4 regions of the Shouchella phoenicis genome follow, and region 2 is predicted to be linked to each of the others. Evidence: riboswitches for the same ligand, from Rfam matches in the RefSeq annotation. Region 2 holds a riboswitch; each other region holds the start of a gene.
The links. A riboswitch is a leader RNA that binds a small molecule or an ion and turns the genes downstream of it on or off. The one in region 2 is predicted to bind S-adenosylmethionine.
Positions count from the first base shown of each region.

Region 1: another riboswitch for S-adenosylmethionine. It lies ahead of metE (5-methyltetrahydropteroyltriglutamate--homocysteine S-methyltransferase); the one in region 2 lies ahead of metK (methionine adenosyltransferase).
Region 3: another riboswitch for S-adenosylmethionine. It lies ahead of ABC361_RS07495 (homoserine dehydrogenase); the one in region 2 lies ahead of metK (methionine adenosyltransferase).
Region 4: another riboswitch for S-adenosylmethionine. It lies ahead of ABC361_RS02240 (methionine ABC transporter ATP-binding protein); the one in region 2 lies ahead of metK (methionine adenosyltransferase).

Region 1 covers NZ_JBDFMQ010000001.1:1,259,188-1,262,689, forward strand. The annotation lists gene ABC361_RS06900 (YrvL family regulatory protein) at 1-393, opposite strand, end outside; gene ABC361_RS06905 (SEC-C domain-containing protein) at 420-1,427, opposite strand; SAM riboswitch class I at 1,613-1,715, shown strand; cobalamin riboswitch at 1,768-1,898, shown strand; gene metE (5-methyltetrahydropteroyltriglutamate--homocysteine S-methyltransferase) at 2,049-3,502, shown strand, end outside.
Region 2 covers NZ_JBDFMQ010000001.1:2,705,448-2,708,949, reverse strand. The annotation lists gene pckA (phosphoenolpyruvate carboxykinase (ATP)) at 1-1,088, opposite strand, end outside; SAM riboswitch class I at 1,730-1,835, shown strand; gene metK (methionine adenosyltransferase) at 2,058-3,257, shown strand; gene ABC361_RS14495 (SDR family NAD(P)-dependent oxidoreductase) at 3,304-3,502, opposite strand, start outside.
Region 3 covers NZ_JBDFMQ010000001.1:1,375,857-1,379,358, forward strand. The annotation lists gene hisS (histidine--tRNA ligase) at 1-300, shown strand, start outside; gene aspS (aspartate--tRNA ligase) at 297-2,069, shown strand; SAM riboswitch class I at 2,126-2,231, shown strand; gene ABC361_RS07495 (homoserine dehydrogenase) at 2,278-3,502, shown strand, end outside.
Region 4 covers NZ_JBDFMQ010000001.1:406,767-410,268, reverse strand. The annotation lists gene ABC361_RS02250 (MetQ/NlpA family ABC transporter substrate-binding protein) at 1-380, opposite strand, end outside; gene ABC361_RS02245 (methionine ABC transporter permease) at 403-1,083, opposite strand; gene ABC361_RS02240 (methionine ABC transporter ATP-binding protein) at 1,064-2,101, opposite strand; SAM riboswitch class I at 2,243-2,345, opposite strand; gene ABC361_RS02235 (sulfite exporter TauE/SafE family protein) at 2,466-3,242, opposite strand; gene ABC361_RS02230 (sulfurtransferase TusA family protein) at 3,299-3,502, opposite strand, start outside.

The sequences.
Region 1 (3,502 bases), 1.4 Mb from region 2:
TTCTATGAGTGTTTCAATCGTAACTATTAAGAATGCCAGTGCAGCTTGTGTAACAACTGGAATCGTTATCGATGTAAACAATCGTTCAAGAAAATGAATAAGCGGAAAAATGAACACAAACTGGATTGTAATTTCGCATACTTTTTGTAAAGAATAGCGCTTTACCTTAGGTACAACGGTATAAATGAGGCTTTTCGTTATCATTTCAATGATCAAGCCACTTACAAGAAATAGAATGACGAACCAGGCTAAAGACCAAAGCGATCGATATTCAATTCCCAAAAGGTAAAACAGACTAATCATGCCAAAATAGTACAGGACGAATATAAATCCAAGTACAACAAGTAGGAGCAAAGCAACTCCTAACACTGTATGAAGGGATGGTTTCCGCATAAATCAGACCTTCTTTTGTTCAAAAATTATTCTGCTAGACGCAATTCGTTTGTAATTTCAATCGAACGACTCGAAATAGTTGATGCACTAACGTTATATTTTTCAGCTAATGCTTTTTGTGTAACGGAAAGCGGCGCAAATTCTTGTAGCGCATATTCCATTGCAGCTGCAAATGCTTCAGGCTTACGAATATTGACTTTTTTAGCTGAGGTAAACGCATGCCATTTTTCTAATGCAAGTTGTTCAATTTCCGGTGGATGTTGATCTTTTTTCAAGCCGCTCAAAAGAATATCGGCAGTTTCTTTTACTTGTTCAGATGACCATTCAAAATCATCAGCAGCCTTTACGATAGGCGTATTCTCCGCAAGTAACGATGAAAGAAGTTGTGGCCATTTAGAGGTGAAGCTGTCTCCTTCAGAATCTGAACGGAATGCGTCAATTTTGTTTTTAATGTCTGCAGTTTTAGCAGGTACATGACTAATAACTGGACCGACAAAGCTCATAGCGTTTTCACCATTGGCAGGAAAACCAATAATTGTTGAGCCAGGCTCGACTGTGTCTTTATGTTCAGACGGAATGATGTGTGTTAAGCGTTCATTTGTGAATAAATGGATGCTTTCACATTGATCTTCATGTACCGATACTACTTCAAGAACAGCAGGTTTTGTCCCTTTCCAGCTTTCTATAATGGTAGCTGTTTGTGGACGTTTAATTTTTCTCAACTTGCTTTCAAGGAATGTATCGTATATGGTTTGCCCATCTGCTTCAATTGGCTTGTGAAAAATGAGCCATACAAGCAGCATACTTGAAAGGGTCTCGGTTACATTTTCTTCGACGTCTGGGTAAACATGGTGGTAACTTTGCACCCAGTTTGTTAATTCCTTTTGGTAGCGGGTAAATGCAGTATAAAGCATTTCCGTTTCTAATTGATGAAGCTCTTGAGAGACAATTGCTTTTGATTCTGTTTTTTGCATGCAACATTTTTTATATTTTTTCCCACTGCCACATAGACAAGGATCGTTTCTCTTTATCATAGATGTTCCTCCTTACGTCAACTTTCTTAGTTTAACAGATTTCCGCGATAAAAGCAGGGTTTACAGCCGTTAATTTTGTGGTTGAGTCGATAAGTAAATGAAAATGGATCTTTTGTATGAATTATCTTTTGACAGTTTTCAGTCTTTATGCTAAATTAATTGAATACTCATACATAAGAAAACACTCTTTATATTGAGAAGTGGAGGGACTGGCCCGACGAAGCTTCAGCAACCTTTCCAATTGGAAAAGGTGCTAATTCCAGCAAAGGGAACTTTGGCAGATAAGGGGGATGCGATGTGATCGCATAAACCCTTTTCATTGAAAAGGTTTTTTTTAATTTCATATGTGAAACGAAACGGTGTAGTGTCCAACTACTTAATAGGGGAACTTGGTGAAAATCCAAGACGGTCCCGCCACTGTGACGCACCTATGTGCGAAGTCAGATTGCCTGCCGAATCGTTCTGCTTAGCTCTACGCGGATCTAGAGAAGAGTGGAAATCATGCCTTTTAAACTAGTTGTTCATGTTCATTCGCTAGTGACTTTCTGGTATATTTCCTATCCCTTTCTCTTGAAAGGGATTTTTTTATGGTGAGTACAACTATTTAAGGAGGCAGAAAAAATGAGTGGAGTTAGAAGTTCAAGCTTAGGTTTTCCAAGAATCGGGGAGCAACGAGAGTGGAAAAAAAATCTAGAAGCCTATTGGAATCAAAAACTATCGCAAGAGGACTACGTAAAAAAACAAAAAGAATTACGTCTGAATCATTTACAAAAGCAAAAGGATGCAGGGCTTGACTATATCCCTGTTGGCGATTTTTCTCACTATGACCAGGTACTCGATACAGCAACAGCATTTGGTTTAGTACCTGATCGCTTTGACTATGAAGGTGGAACCGTTGATTTAGATTCGTATTTTGCGATTGCCAGAGGCAGTGAGCATGCGGTTGCTGCTGAAATGACGAAATGGTTTGACACAAATTATCACTATATCGTACCTGAACTTGATGGTAGAGAACCGGAGCTCGTAAACAATCGCTGGTTAGATTTAATTGAGGAAGCGAAGCAAGAGCTAGGGGTTACCGGAAAGCCTGTGATCTTGGGCCCTGTAACATTTGTTAAACTATCAAAACATTATGGCAGTCGTTCATTTGTTGATCATGTGCGAAGTTTATTGCCTTTATATACAACCGTGCTAAATCAGCTGGCAGAGGCTGGTGTAGACTGGATTCAAGTGGATGAGCCTATTTTAGTTGGGGATGTGACTGAAGAAGAGTGGGCGATTTTAGATGAAGTGTATACGTGGTTCTCAGAGTCAGCACCAAAAGCCAATCTTCTTCTACAAACCTACTTTGAAGGAGTCGATGATTTTAGTCGTTTTACGAAACTATCTGTTGCTGGTATTGGGCTCGACTTTATTTATAGTGATAGCTTACAAAAAATAAAGCAACATGGGTTTCCGAAAGAAAAAACATTAGCAGCTGGACTAATTGATGGTCGAAACATTTGGCGTACAGACTTAACGAAGACACATGCCATGGTGGAAGAACTTTCAAAAATAGTTGGGCAAGAACAATTAATCCTTCAACCTTCTTGTAGCTTGCTTCACGTGCCAGTAACGCTGAAACATGAACAAAAGCTACCTGAAAATTTAAAAGCTGCCTTATCATTTGCAGAAGAAAAATTAGCAGAGTTGAATGATCTTAAAGCAGTCTTAAATCAGCAGCAAGAGCTGAAACAGCTGCAAGTAGGAAAACGGGCGATTGATACGTTAAACCAATCTGCAAGTCGCACAAACCAAGAAGTCCGTACCGCTTTAGATCTCAGTAAAACAGAAGATTCTAAAAGAGCGGTTCCTGCGAATAAACGTATGGAACTTCAGCAAGAGGTCTTCCAACTCCCACCATTACCGACTACAACAATTGGTAGTTTTCCGCAATCAGCAGACGTTCGAAAAACGAGGTTGCAATGGCGAAGAGGGGAAATTACGAATGAAGCCTATGAGTCCTTTATCAATGCTGAAATTGAGCGTTGGATTGAGATCCAAGAAGAGATTGGGTTAGATGTACTCGTGCATGG
Region 2 (3,502 bases):
TACATGGCCTGTTCTTTTGTCAATTTGCTAATTGGTGGAAGAACCCCAAAAGCATCAGCAGTTAAAAAGACGATGGCAGTAGGGCTTCCTGCAACGCTTGGTTTTAATGCATTCGGAATCGCTTCAATCGGATAAGCTGCTCTTGTATTTTCTGTTAATGAAGAATCATCGTAATTCGCTTTCCCTTCTTCAACAGCAACATTCTCAAGAACCGCGCCAAATGAAATCGCATTCCAAATTTGTGGCTCTTGCTCTTGTGAAAGGTTAATACATTTCGCGTAGCAACCACCTTCAATATTAAAGATTCCTGTTTCTGTCCAACCATGTTCGTCATCCCCAATAAGCGAGCGGTGGCTAGAGGCAGATAAGGTGGTTTTTCCTGTTCCAGACAAACCGAAAAATAGAGCGGTTTCACCATTTTCGTTTGTATTTGCTGAACAGTGCATAGGCAATACATTTTCGTCAGGCATTAAATAATTCATAACCGAAAACATTGATTTTTTCATTTCACCTGCATATTCGGTTCCGCCGATTAACACAACGCGCTCTTCAAACGAAATCATGACAAACGCTTCGGAATTGGTGCCATCAACAGCAGGGTCTGCTTTAAATGTAGGCGCACTGACAATCGTAAATGGTTCTTGATTGGTTTTTGTTGACTGGCCTTCACGAATAAAAAGTTGACGAGCAAAAAGGTGGTGCCATGCAAATTCATTAATGTATGTGATCGGCAATTGATAATTGGGGTCTGCGCCAACAAAGCCATTCGAGGCATAGCGAACTTCTTTTTGTTGCAAATAGTATAACACTTTTTCATAAAGCGCTTTAAATGTGTTTTGAGAAATTGGTTGATTGACTGGTCCCCAATCAATCGTATTACGAACACTTGGCTCATCTACAATAAATTTATCTTTGGGTGAGCGACCAGTATACTTCCCAGTTTGCACAGAAAGCGCGCCAGTATCTGTTAATTCACCTTCTTGATTCATTAACGCTCGCTCTACTAAAGAGGGAACAGAAAGTTGGTGAACCGTCTTAGGACTTGAAAGTAGCTGCTCTAATTGTGTTGATCCATTTAAAATTTTCATAATCGGCTCCTTTATGGTCGGTGTTCGTGGTAATAGTATAACACATTATATTTATTAGTCCATACTAAAGTGAAAGATGTTTTGAAAAAAAGTGAAAGGATGCTTTTATGTGTTTTTTTATGATGTTGAATGGAGAAGTGATTGCTGAAGTAAAACTCCATTCATATCGCTACTGTATTCACACCATGAAGCTTTCGCTTGTCATTTGACTCTCCTCGGTCCTGCTTTAATGACTTCATCCAAGCATATTTGGTAAAAATAGATACATGAAGCCTAGATAAGCGAGCGTTCCGAAAGCAAATCCCGAAAAGATCAAAAGAATGACTTTTGTTTTAGTAGACATAAAACACCTCTAATTCAGAATAATTAATGTTTTTATTGGTGTTCAATCATACAAGATTTTATTTCGATTTAAAAGAGATAAAGCAAAGACTCTTCTTAAACCTTTCAAAGTAGAGGAAATTATGTTATGCTAATGTGCGAAAACGAACAAAGCGCAAACTTATGACATTGCCTGCGATTCCCATTGAAAAAACGACTAATTTCTTACAGGCTTGCTGTAGAAATAGCTCGAAAAAGATGGCGATCATTCATCGTCACAAGTTAAAGTTATACTGCTTTTTAAAACAGATAACATCACGCTTTTATCAAGAGAAGGTGGAGGGACAGGCCCTTTGAAACCCAGCAACCATCACGTTAGTGAAAAGGTGCTAACCTGCAGAACAGTTTTGTTCTGGGAGATAAGAGACGATCGATAAACAAGTCAGCTCTTTTCTCATGTGGAAAAGAGTTTTTTCGTTTTGTATGTGACAACATATAAAGAGAAGATAAAAATGATACGGATAAGTTACGGTTGTGTGTCCGTGGGCATAAGATGCCTTTAGCCTACTTACCAAAGTCAGCTCTGATCGTTCGTTTTAAAATACAACATGCATTTCCGAGCGAAAGTATGGAATAGGAGGAATTAGAATGTCTGAAAAAAGAGGAAAGCACTTATTCACATCAGAATCGGTTACGGAAGGTCATCCAGATAAAATTTGTGACCAAATTTCAGATGCGATTCTAGATGAAATTTTAAAGAGAGATCCGAATGCACGTGTGGCGTGTGAAACATCTGTTACAACAGGAATGGTACTCGTAGCCGGAGAGATTACGACAAGCACCTATGTAGATATCCCAAGTGTGGTTCGTGAGACCATCAAAGGAATTGGTTATACACGAGCAAAATACGGATTTGATGCCGAAACGTGTGCAGTCATCACATCCATTGATGAGCAGTCTGCCGACATCGCTCAAGGGGTGGACCAAGCATTAGAAGCAAGAGAAGGACAAATGACAGACGAAGAAATCGAAGCAATTGGTGCAGGTGACCAAGGGTTAATGTTTGGATTTGCTTCAAATGAAACAGAAGAGCTGATGCCCCTCCCAATCTCATTAAGCCATAAACTAGCATTCCGTTTAAGCGAAGTACGTAAAAACGAAACGCTTGACTACTTACGTCCGGATGGCAAAACGCAGGTGACAATTGAATATGATGACAATGATAAACCTGTCCGCGTGGATACAATTGTTATTTCAACTCAGCATGCGCCAGACATTACGCTTGAGCAAATTCAAGCAGATATTAAGAAACACGTGATTCAAGCTGTTGTCCCTGCTGAACTAATGGACGATAACACAAAGTTCTTCATTAATCCAACTGGTCGTTTCGTAATCGGCGGTCCTCAAGGGGATGCTGGTTTAACAGGAAGAAAAATTATTGTTGATACGTATGGTGGTTACGCACGTCATGGAGGCGGAGCATTCTCAGGAAAAGACGCAACGAAAGTAGACCGTTCAGGCGCATATGCGGCTCGTTATGTAGCGAAAAACATTGTCGCTGCTGGTCTTGCAGAGTCGTGTGAAGTTCAGCTTGCGTATGCAATTGGTGTCGCTCAACCAGTTTCCATCTCCATCAACACATTTGGCACTGGAAAAGCGGATGAAGAAACCCTTGTTACACTTGTGAGAAAGCACTTTGATCTTCGCCCTGCTGGCATTATTAAAATGCTTGACCTTCGTCGTCCGATTTATAAGCAAACTGCTGCTTATGGTCATTTCGGTCGTGAAGATGTTCAACTTCCTTGGGAACGAACAGATAAAGCGGATGTGCTGAAAGCAGAAGCTTAAGTACAGAAAAGAAGAGTCCGGAAAATATCCGGGCTCTTTTTTTATCTTATAAAGCATTTCCTATCGTGACACCGCCATCAACAACAATTTCTGTCCCAGTGCAGTAGGAGCTGTCATCAGAAGCTAGAAAAACGATGGCCTTAGCAACATCAAGAGGAGACCCGGTACGTGATAAGGGAATGCTCTCCATATAATGCGGATCATCGTAAAGTCCTTTTGCCATCTCTGTTTCAATTAAACCAGGA
Region 3 (3,502 bases), 1.3 Mb from region 2:
CTGGATGCTTACGTCGTTGCTTTAGGAGAAGAAGCCAATCAACGAGCAGCTGTTCTTCTGCATGAATTGCGTAAAGATGGGTATCGTGTTGACAAAGATTATATGGGGAAGAAAATGAAAGCTCAATTTAAAACAGCAGACCGAAATGGCGCAGCATGCACAATTATTATTGGTGAAGATGAGCTAGCTAATGAACAAGCGGTTATTCGTCATATGGGTTCAGGCGAACAAAAAACCGTTTCTCTTGAATCTGTTGCAGTCGAATTAAGAGAGAGTATTAAAGGAGGAGCAGGATTGTGAGTAAACGAACGCATCATTGTGGAGATCTTTCCAAGCATCAGACAGGGGAAGAGGTAAGTTTAGTTGGCTGGGTACAACGAAGAAGAGATTTAGGGCAAGTCATTTTCTTAGATGTTCGGGACCGATCCGGTGTTATTCAAGTTGTTTGTAGCCCAGACATCAATGAACAAGCGTTGAAAACAGCTGACCGTGTACGAAATGAATACATGATTTCTGTTAAAGGAATCGTTGTTGAACGTGATGAAAAAGCGGTTAATAAGAAAATTACAACAGGTGAAATTGAAATTCATGTTCATTCATTTGAACTGTTAAATGCTTCAAAACCGCTTCCGTTTCAAATCGAAGCAAATACAGATGCTTCTGAAGATGTTCGTTTGAAATATCGATACTTAGACTTGCGTCGTCCCGACATGCAAGAAGCATTTAAATTAAGACATAAAGTAACGAAGACCGTTCGGGATTTTCTTGATCATGATGGATTCTTAGAAATTGAAACACCGATGTTAACAAAAAGTACACCTGAAGGAGCAAGAGATTACCTAGTGCCAAGCCGTGTGCACCATGGTGAATTTTATGCACTTCCACAATCACCGCAGATTTTCAAACAATTGCTGATGGTATCTGGATTTGAAAAATATTTTCAGATTGTGCGATGTTTTAGAGATGAAGATTTACGAGCGGATCGCCAGCCTGAGTTTACACAAATAGATATTGAAGCAAGTTTTCTTGATACAGAAGATATCCTTGGAATGACAGAAACACTAATGAAGAAGTTAATGCTTGATACCCACGGTCTGAAGTTTGAGGGGTCCTTTGAGCGGATGACATATGAAGATGCAATGAATCGCTACGGCTCTGACAAACCTGATACCCGATTTGGGATGGAACTAGTTGATTTGACTACAGTCTTAGAAGATACGGAGTTTAAAGTATTTAGACAAGCAATTGATTCAAATGGTATTGTAAAAGGGATCAACCTCAATGGTGGTGCTGACAAACTTTCTCGTAAAGAGATTGATGCACTTACGGATTTTGTTAAGCCATATGGAGCAAAAGGTTTAGCTTGGCTGAAGGTTGAAGAAGAAGGGTTAAAAGGACCGATTGCAAAATTCTTTAATCCTGAACAAACAGAAGCGTTGCTTGAAAGCATGCAAGCAAAGCCAGGTGACTTATTATTCTTCGGTGCAGATAAGAAGCAAATTGTCTTTGATTCATTAGGTGCACTACGTTTGAAATTCGGAAAGGATTTTGACCTAATTGATACAAGTAAATTCAATTTCCTTTGGGTTGTTGACTTTCCGCTCGTTGAGTATGATGAGCAGGCAAGACGTTATGTGGCTCTCCACCACCCATTCACACGTCCGAAAAAAGAAGATGAACATTTACTTGAGTCGAATCCTGATGATGTGCGAGCAGAAGCGTATGACCTCGTCTTGAATGGCTACGAGCTTGGAGGCGGTTCTCAACGTATTTACGAGCGTGAGCTTCAAGAAAAAATGTTCCAAACGCTTGGATTTTCAAAGGAACAAGCCAATGAAGAGTTTGGCTTTTTGCTTGAAGCATTTGAATATGGCACTCCTCCACATGGTGGAATTGCGCTAGGCTTAGACCGAATTGTCATGTTACTGGCACAAAAAACAAATTTACGTGAAGTCATTGCCTTCCCGAAAACGGCAAGTGCTAGTGATTTAATGACACATGCACCAGGTGCAGTCAGTGTGGAACAGTTAATTGATTTAAATCTTTCTGTCCTTGGGAAGCGTGGTTGACAGAAGAAACACATCCCTCTATAATTACGGATACTATCAAGTTTAAAATCCATACGAACTTATCGAGAGTGGCGGAGGGACTGACCCGATGAAGCCCGGCAACCAACCTATGTGAGGTTAAGGTGCTACATTCAGCAGAACAGTGGTTCTGAGAGATAAGCAAAGGCAAAAAGCCCCTTTTCTTATCCAAGAAGAGGGGCTTTTTTTAATGAAGGAGAGGGTGACAGAGATGAAAATTGGTCTAATTGGATACGGTACGGTTGGAAGCGGCGTATATGAACGATTAATTCGTTCCAGAGAACAGATTGAAACTATTATCGGAGAAAAATTCGAAATCATTCGTATTTTAGTGAAAGATGTGAAGAAACATGAGGCTGTTCACCGAAATCTTTTTACATCTTCATGGGAGTCTTTTTTTGAACAGGAACAATACGATCTTGTTTTTGAAGCAATAAACGGAACAGACCTTCCAAAATCATTTACGGAGTCATTGTTAAAGCAAGGGACGTCCGTTATTTCTGCTAACAAAAAGCTTGTGGCACTGCACGGGGAAGAACTTGAGCAACTTGCTTATGATCACGGTGCTTATTACGGTTGGGATGCGGCAGTATGTGGGGCAATCCCTATAGTGAATGTTTTCAAAAGTGTGTTAGTTACAACGAATATCCAGTCGATTGCAGGTATCCTCAACGGGACAAGTAATTATATTCTCACAAAAATGGAGGAAGGAAGAACCTATGAAGATGCGTTGGAACAAGCTCAATCATTAGGTTATGCAGAGGAGGATCCTACTTCTGATGTAGAAGGGTGGGATGCTGTTTATAAACTCTGCTTATTGGCAAGACAATGTTATGATCAATGGATTTCCCCAAATGATATTGAACGTGTTGGAATAAGTCATATTGACCAGTGGCACATTCAAGCGGCAAAAGCGCTCCACTTATCCTTTAAATTAATTGCGAAATTAGAAGTAGATTCAACGTCCCTAAAAGGGTTCGTCAAGCCTGCTTTAATTGATCAAGAACATTCTTTAGCGCCAATTCGTGGCGTTTTAAATGCTGTTACCCTTGAAGGGAAAGATATGGAACGACTTATTTTTGCCGGTCCTGGTGCCGGAAAAGAAACAACAGCAAACAGCGTGGTAGAAGATTTTATTTTCCATGAACAACAGCGAGACGTATTGCCACGTTTTACGTATCGTTTAACGAAAATCGAGGAAGGCATTTCAGAAAAATTAACAGCGCAAGAAGTATGGTTTTGTAAAAACGAACAGCTAAGTGAGGTCAAGCCATATTTAGAAAAAACAAAGGTTTGGAAGGAAAAAGAAGTAAAAGGAGGAAAAGTGTTTATTGTGACGCCACTTTCGTCAGCAACACCATTCTTTACATTCCCACTGCTGACAGAAGTAGATCAAGAACATGCAACAGTGGAAA
Region 4 (3,502 bases), 2.3 Mb from region 2:
TCAGAATACAACCCCATTGGCGCAAGCACAGTTGAGCCAATAGCAGCTAAGTCTAAATCGTGTTCTTCTCTAAAATTGTCAAAGAAAGATACCGTTTGGAACGCGTTTATATCAATCGATCCATCTGCTAATGCTTGATTTGGCTGAACATAGTCGCTAAACCGAACGATTTCTACGTTAATCCCTTCTTCTTCCGCCAACTTTGCAACATGATTCCACTCAGGTGAGTCCGAACCAGTGATGCCCACTTTCACATCAACAGGGTTTTCTGGACTGTAGGCGTCTCCTACATCAGCAAGAGTAGATGTGTCGTTTCCGCATGCTGTTAATGTAACGATTGTGGCACCTGCTACTAACAGGGCTTGATGAATTTTTTTCATAAGATGTTCTCTCCTTCTCTCTCTATCGTCTTCTTACTTTTTTAGAAGCGATGTTTCCAAATGTTTGAATCGCTTGAACCATCAGAATTAAAATCATTACGGTTACAAACATTGTCCCGTCATCAAAACGGTTATACCCATAAGCAATCGCAACATCGCCAATTCCTCCTGCCCCAATTGCACCAGCCATAGCGGTTGCACCTACAAGTCCGATCGTAGCAGTTGTCATGCTGAGAATGAGGGAACTCATTGCTTCAGGGACGAGAAATTTAAAAATAATTTGCCATTTCGAAGCCCCCATCGAATCAGCCGCTTCAATAATGCCAGGCTCGATTTCTAACAAAGAGTTTTCGATTAAACGAGCGATATAAGGGCCTGCATAAAACACGAGCGGCACAATCGCCGCTGTCGTTCCTAAAGAAGTCCCAACAAGCAAACGCGTTAACGGAATAATGGCAACAAGCAAAATAATAAATGGAATTGACCGCAAGACATTAATAACCGGGTTGATCGCATTGTAGACAACACGGTTTTCCATAATATGACCTGGCCTCGTCACGACAAGAATAATGCCGAGCACGACTCCAAGAATCGCTGAAAATAATAATGACCAAGCCACCATATAAATGGTCTCAAACATTGCATCGACTAAAATATCATTTGAAATTTGTGGGCGAATCGGTTCAGGCAACCAGTCCAGCATGTGCTGTTACCTCCTTTATCTCTGAAGATGTTTTATCAAAATAACGTTGTGCAGCTTGTTGAGCAACCGCATCTCCCTTCACACGTACATAGATTGATCCAAACGTAGTTTCACGAATTTCGTGCATCGAAGCATGAAGAAGTGAAACATTCAGTCCTTGATGAACTAAATCATTGAAAAGCGCTGTTTGGTCCGCATCGTCCGTAATCTGGACATGGTAGATTCGTTCGTCACTCTCTTTATTTTCAAGATGTTGCTTCACTTTTTGCGGTAGGTCATCAGGTATAATCGATCGAACAAACTTCTTCGTTGTCTCATGTACAGGTTGAGAGAGTACTTTTTCAACGTTACCCTCTTCAACGATGCGTCCATCATCCATCACTGCAACTTTATTACAAATCTCACGAACAACACCGAGTTCATGTGTAATCATCAATATGGTAATGTTGTATTCTTTATTAATTTGCTTTAAAAGCTGCAAAATCGAGCTCGTTGTTTCCGGATCAAGCGCCGACGTTGCTTCATCACATAAGAGAATTTCAGGGTTTGATGCAAGGGCCCGAGCAATTCCTACCCGCTGCTTCTGTCCACCTGAAAGCTGATCTGGATAACGTGAAGCAAATGCTTCTAAGCCCACATAGCTTAATAGTTCATTTACACGCTGATTCACAGCCGATTTCTTTGTCTTTACTAAACGCAATGGCGTCGCAACATTTTCAAACACTGTTTTCGATTGAAGTAAATTAAAGTGTTGGAAAATCATCCCGATATTTCGCTTGGCTCTTTGAAGTTGACGAGAATTTAGGTGCATTAAATTCTCTTTATTCACAATCACTTCACCTGCTGTGGGTCTTTCAATTAAGTTAACAGTCCGAATGAGTGTGCTTTTACCCGCTCCACTAAAACCAATGACCCCATATATATCGCCCTTTTCAATTTGTAAATCAATTTCGCGCAGTGCATGGATGTCTTGCCCATTCGATGAAAATGTTTTTGAGACACCTTTGAATTCAATCACACCATTTCCTCCTATCCATATATATTTAATCAGATTATTTAATAAAACGCTCCCTGATATCTTCGTCTTTCCTTTTTTAACATGTAAAAAGCCCCTCTTCCAAAAATGAAAGAGGGGCGAAAAGTCAATGAATTATCCACGCTCTTATCATCCAGGAAGTTTTCCTGCAGGCATTAGCACCTTCCACCATAGTGGGGTTGCTGAAGCGTCATCGGGCCAGTCCCTCCGCTCCTCTTAATAAGAAAATATTTAATTAGTTGTTGAACGTAGTGTAGCAGATTTTATTTTCAGAATGCAAGAGTTTTTTTATAATTTTTTAATGAAAACGCTTCATCGTGAAGCGGACTTTTTAAATACTTAACAATTAAAAGAGTGTCATCCATATTTGAATCGCAGATCCTAGAATAAGCAGCGCTAACAACCATTGCAGGACTTTCGTGTTCATGTTTTGACCACATTTCGCACCAATAGGAGCAGCAAGAACACTTGCAATAATCATAACAATTGCGGGACCATATAACACTTGATCGGTCGCTACTTTCCCAACCGTTGAGCCGATTGAAGAGATGAATGTGACCGCAAGAGAGGTAGCAATGGTTACTCGTGTAGGTAACTTTAATACGGTTAACATGATCGGAACGAGCAAAAATGACCCTGCCGCTCCAACAATCCCTGAAGCGATCCCAACAATAAACGATAAACTAGCCGCAAGAGCTCGATTGAAGGAGATTTGGTTGGCTGGTTGTTCAGGAATTTGTTTCTTAGGCAGAAACATTAGTACAACCGCAATCGTTGCTAATAAGGCATAGACGAGATTAACTGAGCTTTCAGGGAAGAAGTTTGACGCAAACGCCCCGATAAAACTCCCAATTAAAATGCTGCTTCCCATATAGATAATAAGTTTGCGGTGTAAATAGCCTGTACCTCGATAGGCCCATACACCTGCTAAGGCGGCAAAAAAGACTTGTACGGCACTAATACCTGATACTTCATGTGCCGAAAAAGCAGTGAAACCGAGCATCGGTGGAATAAAGAGGAGCATGGGGTATTTTATAATTGAACCACCAACCCCAACCATCCCTGAAATAAATGAACCGAAAAAGCCAATGAAGAAAATCGTGATAATGAACAAGATGTCCATAAAAATCTCCTAACCGATAAAAAAGAGGGATTCCTTCGCCCTCTTCTCATCATTCTTTACTCGCCTTTTTTTATATAGAAGGTGAGAACGCCACCTTCTTCTTTTGACTGTAACAATTCATGTCCAGTAGAATTAGCCCACGCTTCAAAATCCTTTAATGCCCCTTGATCCGTTGCTTGCACCTCTAAAACTTCCCCAACGTTTAGTTCCTTCATTTCTTTTTTCGTTTTTACAATGGGCATTGGACATGCCATTCCTTT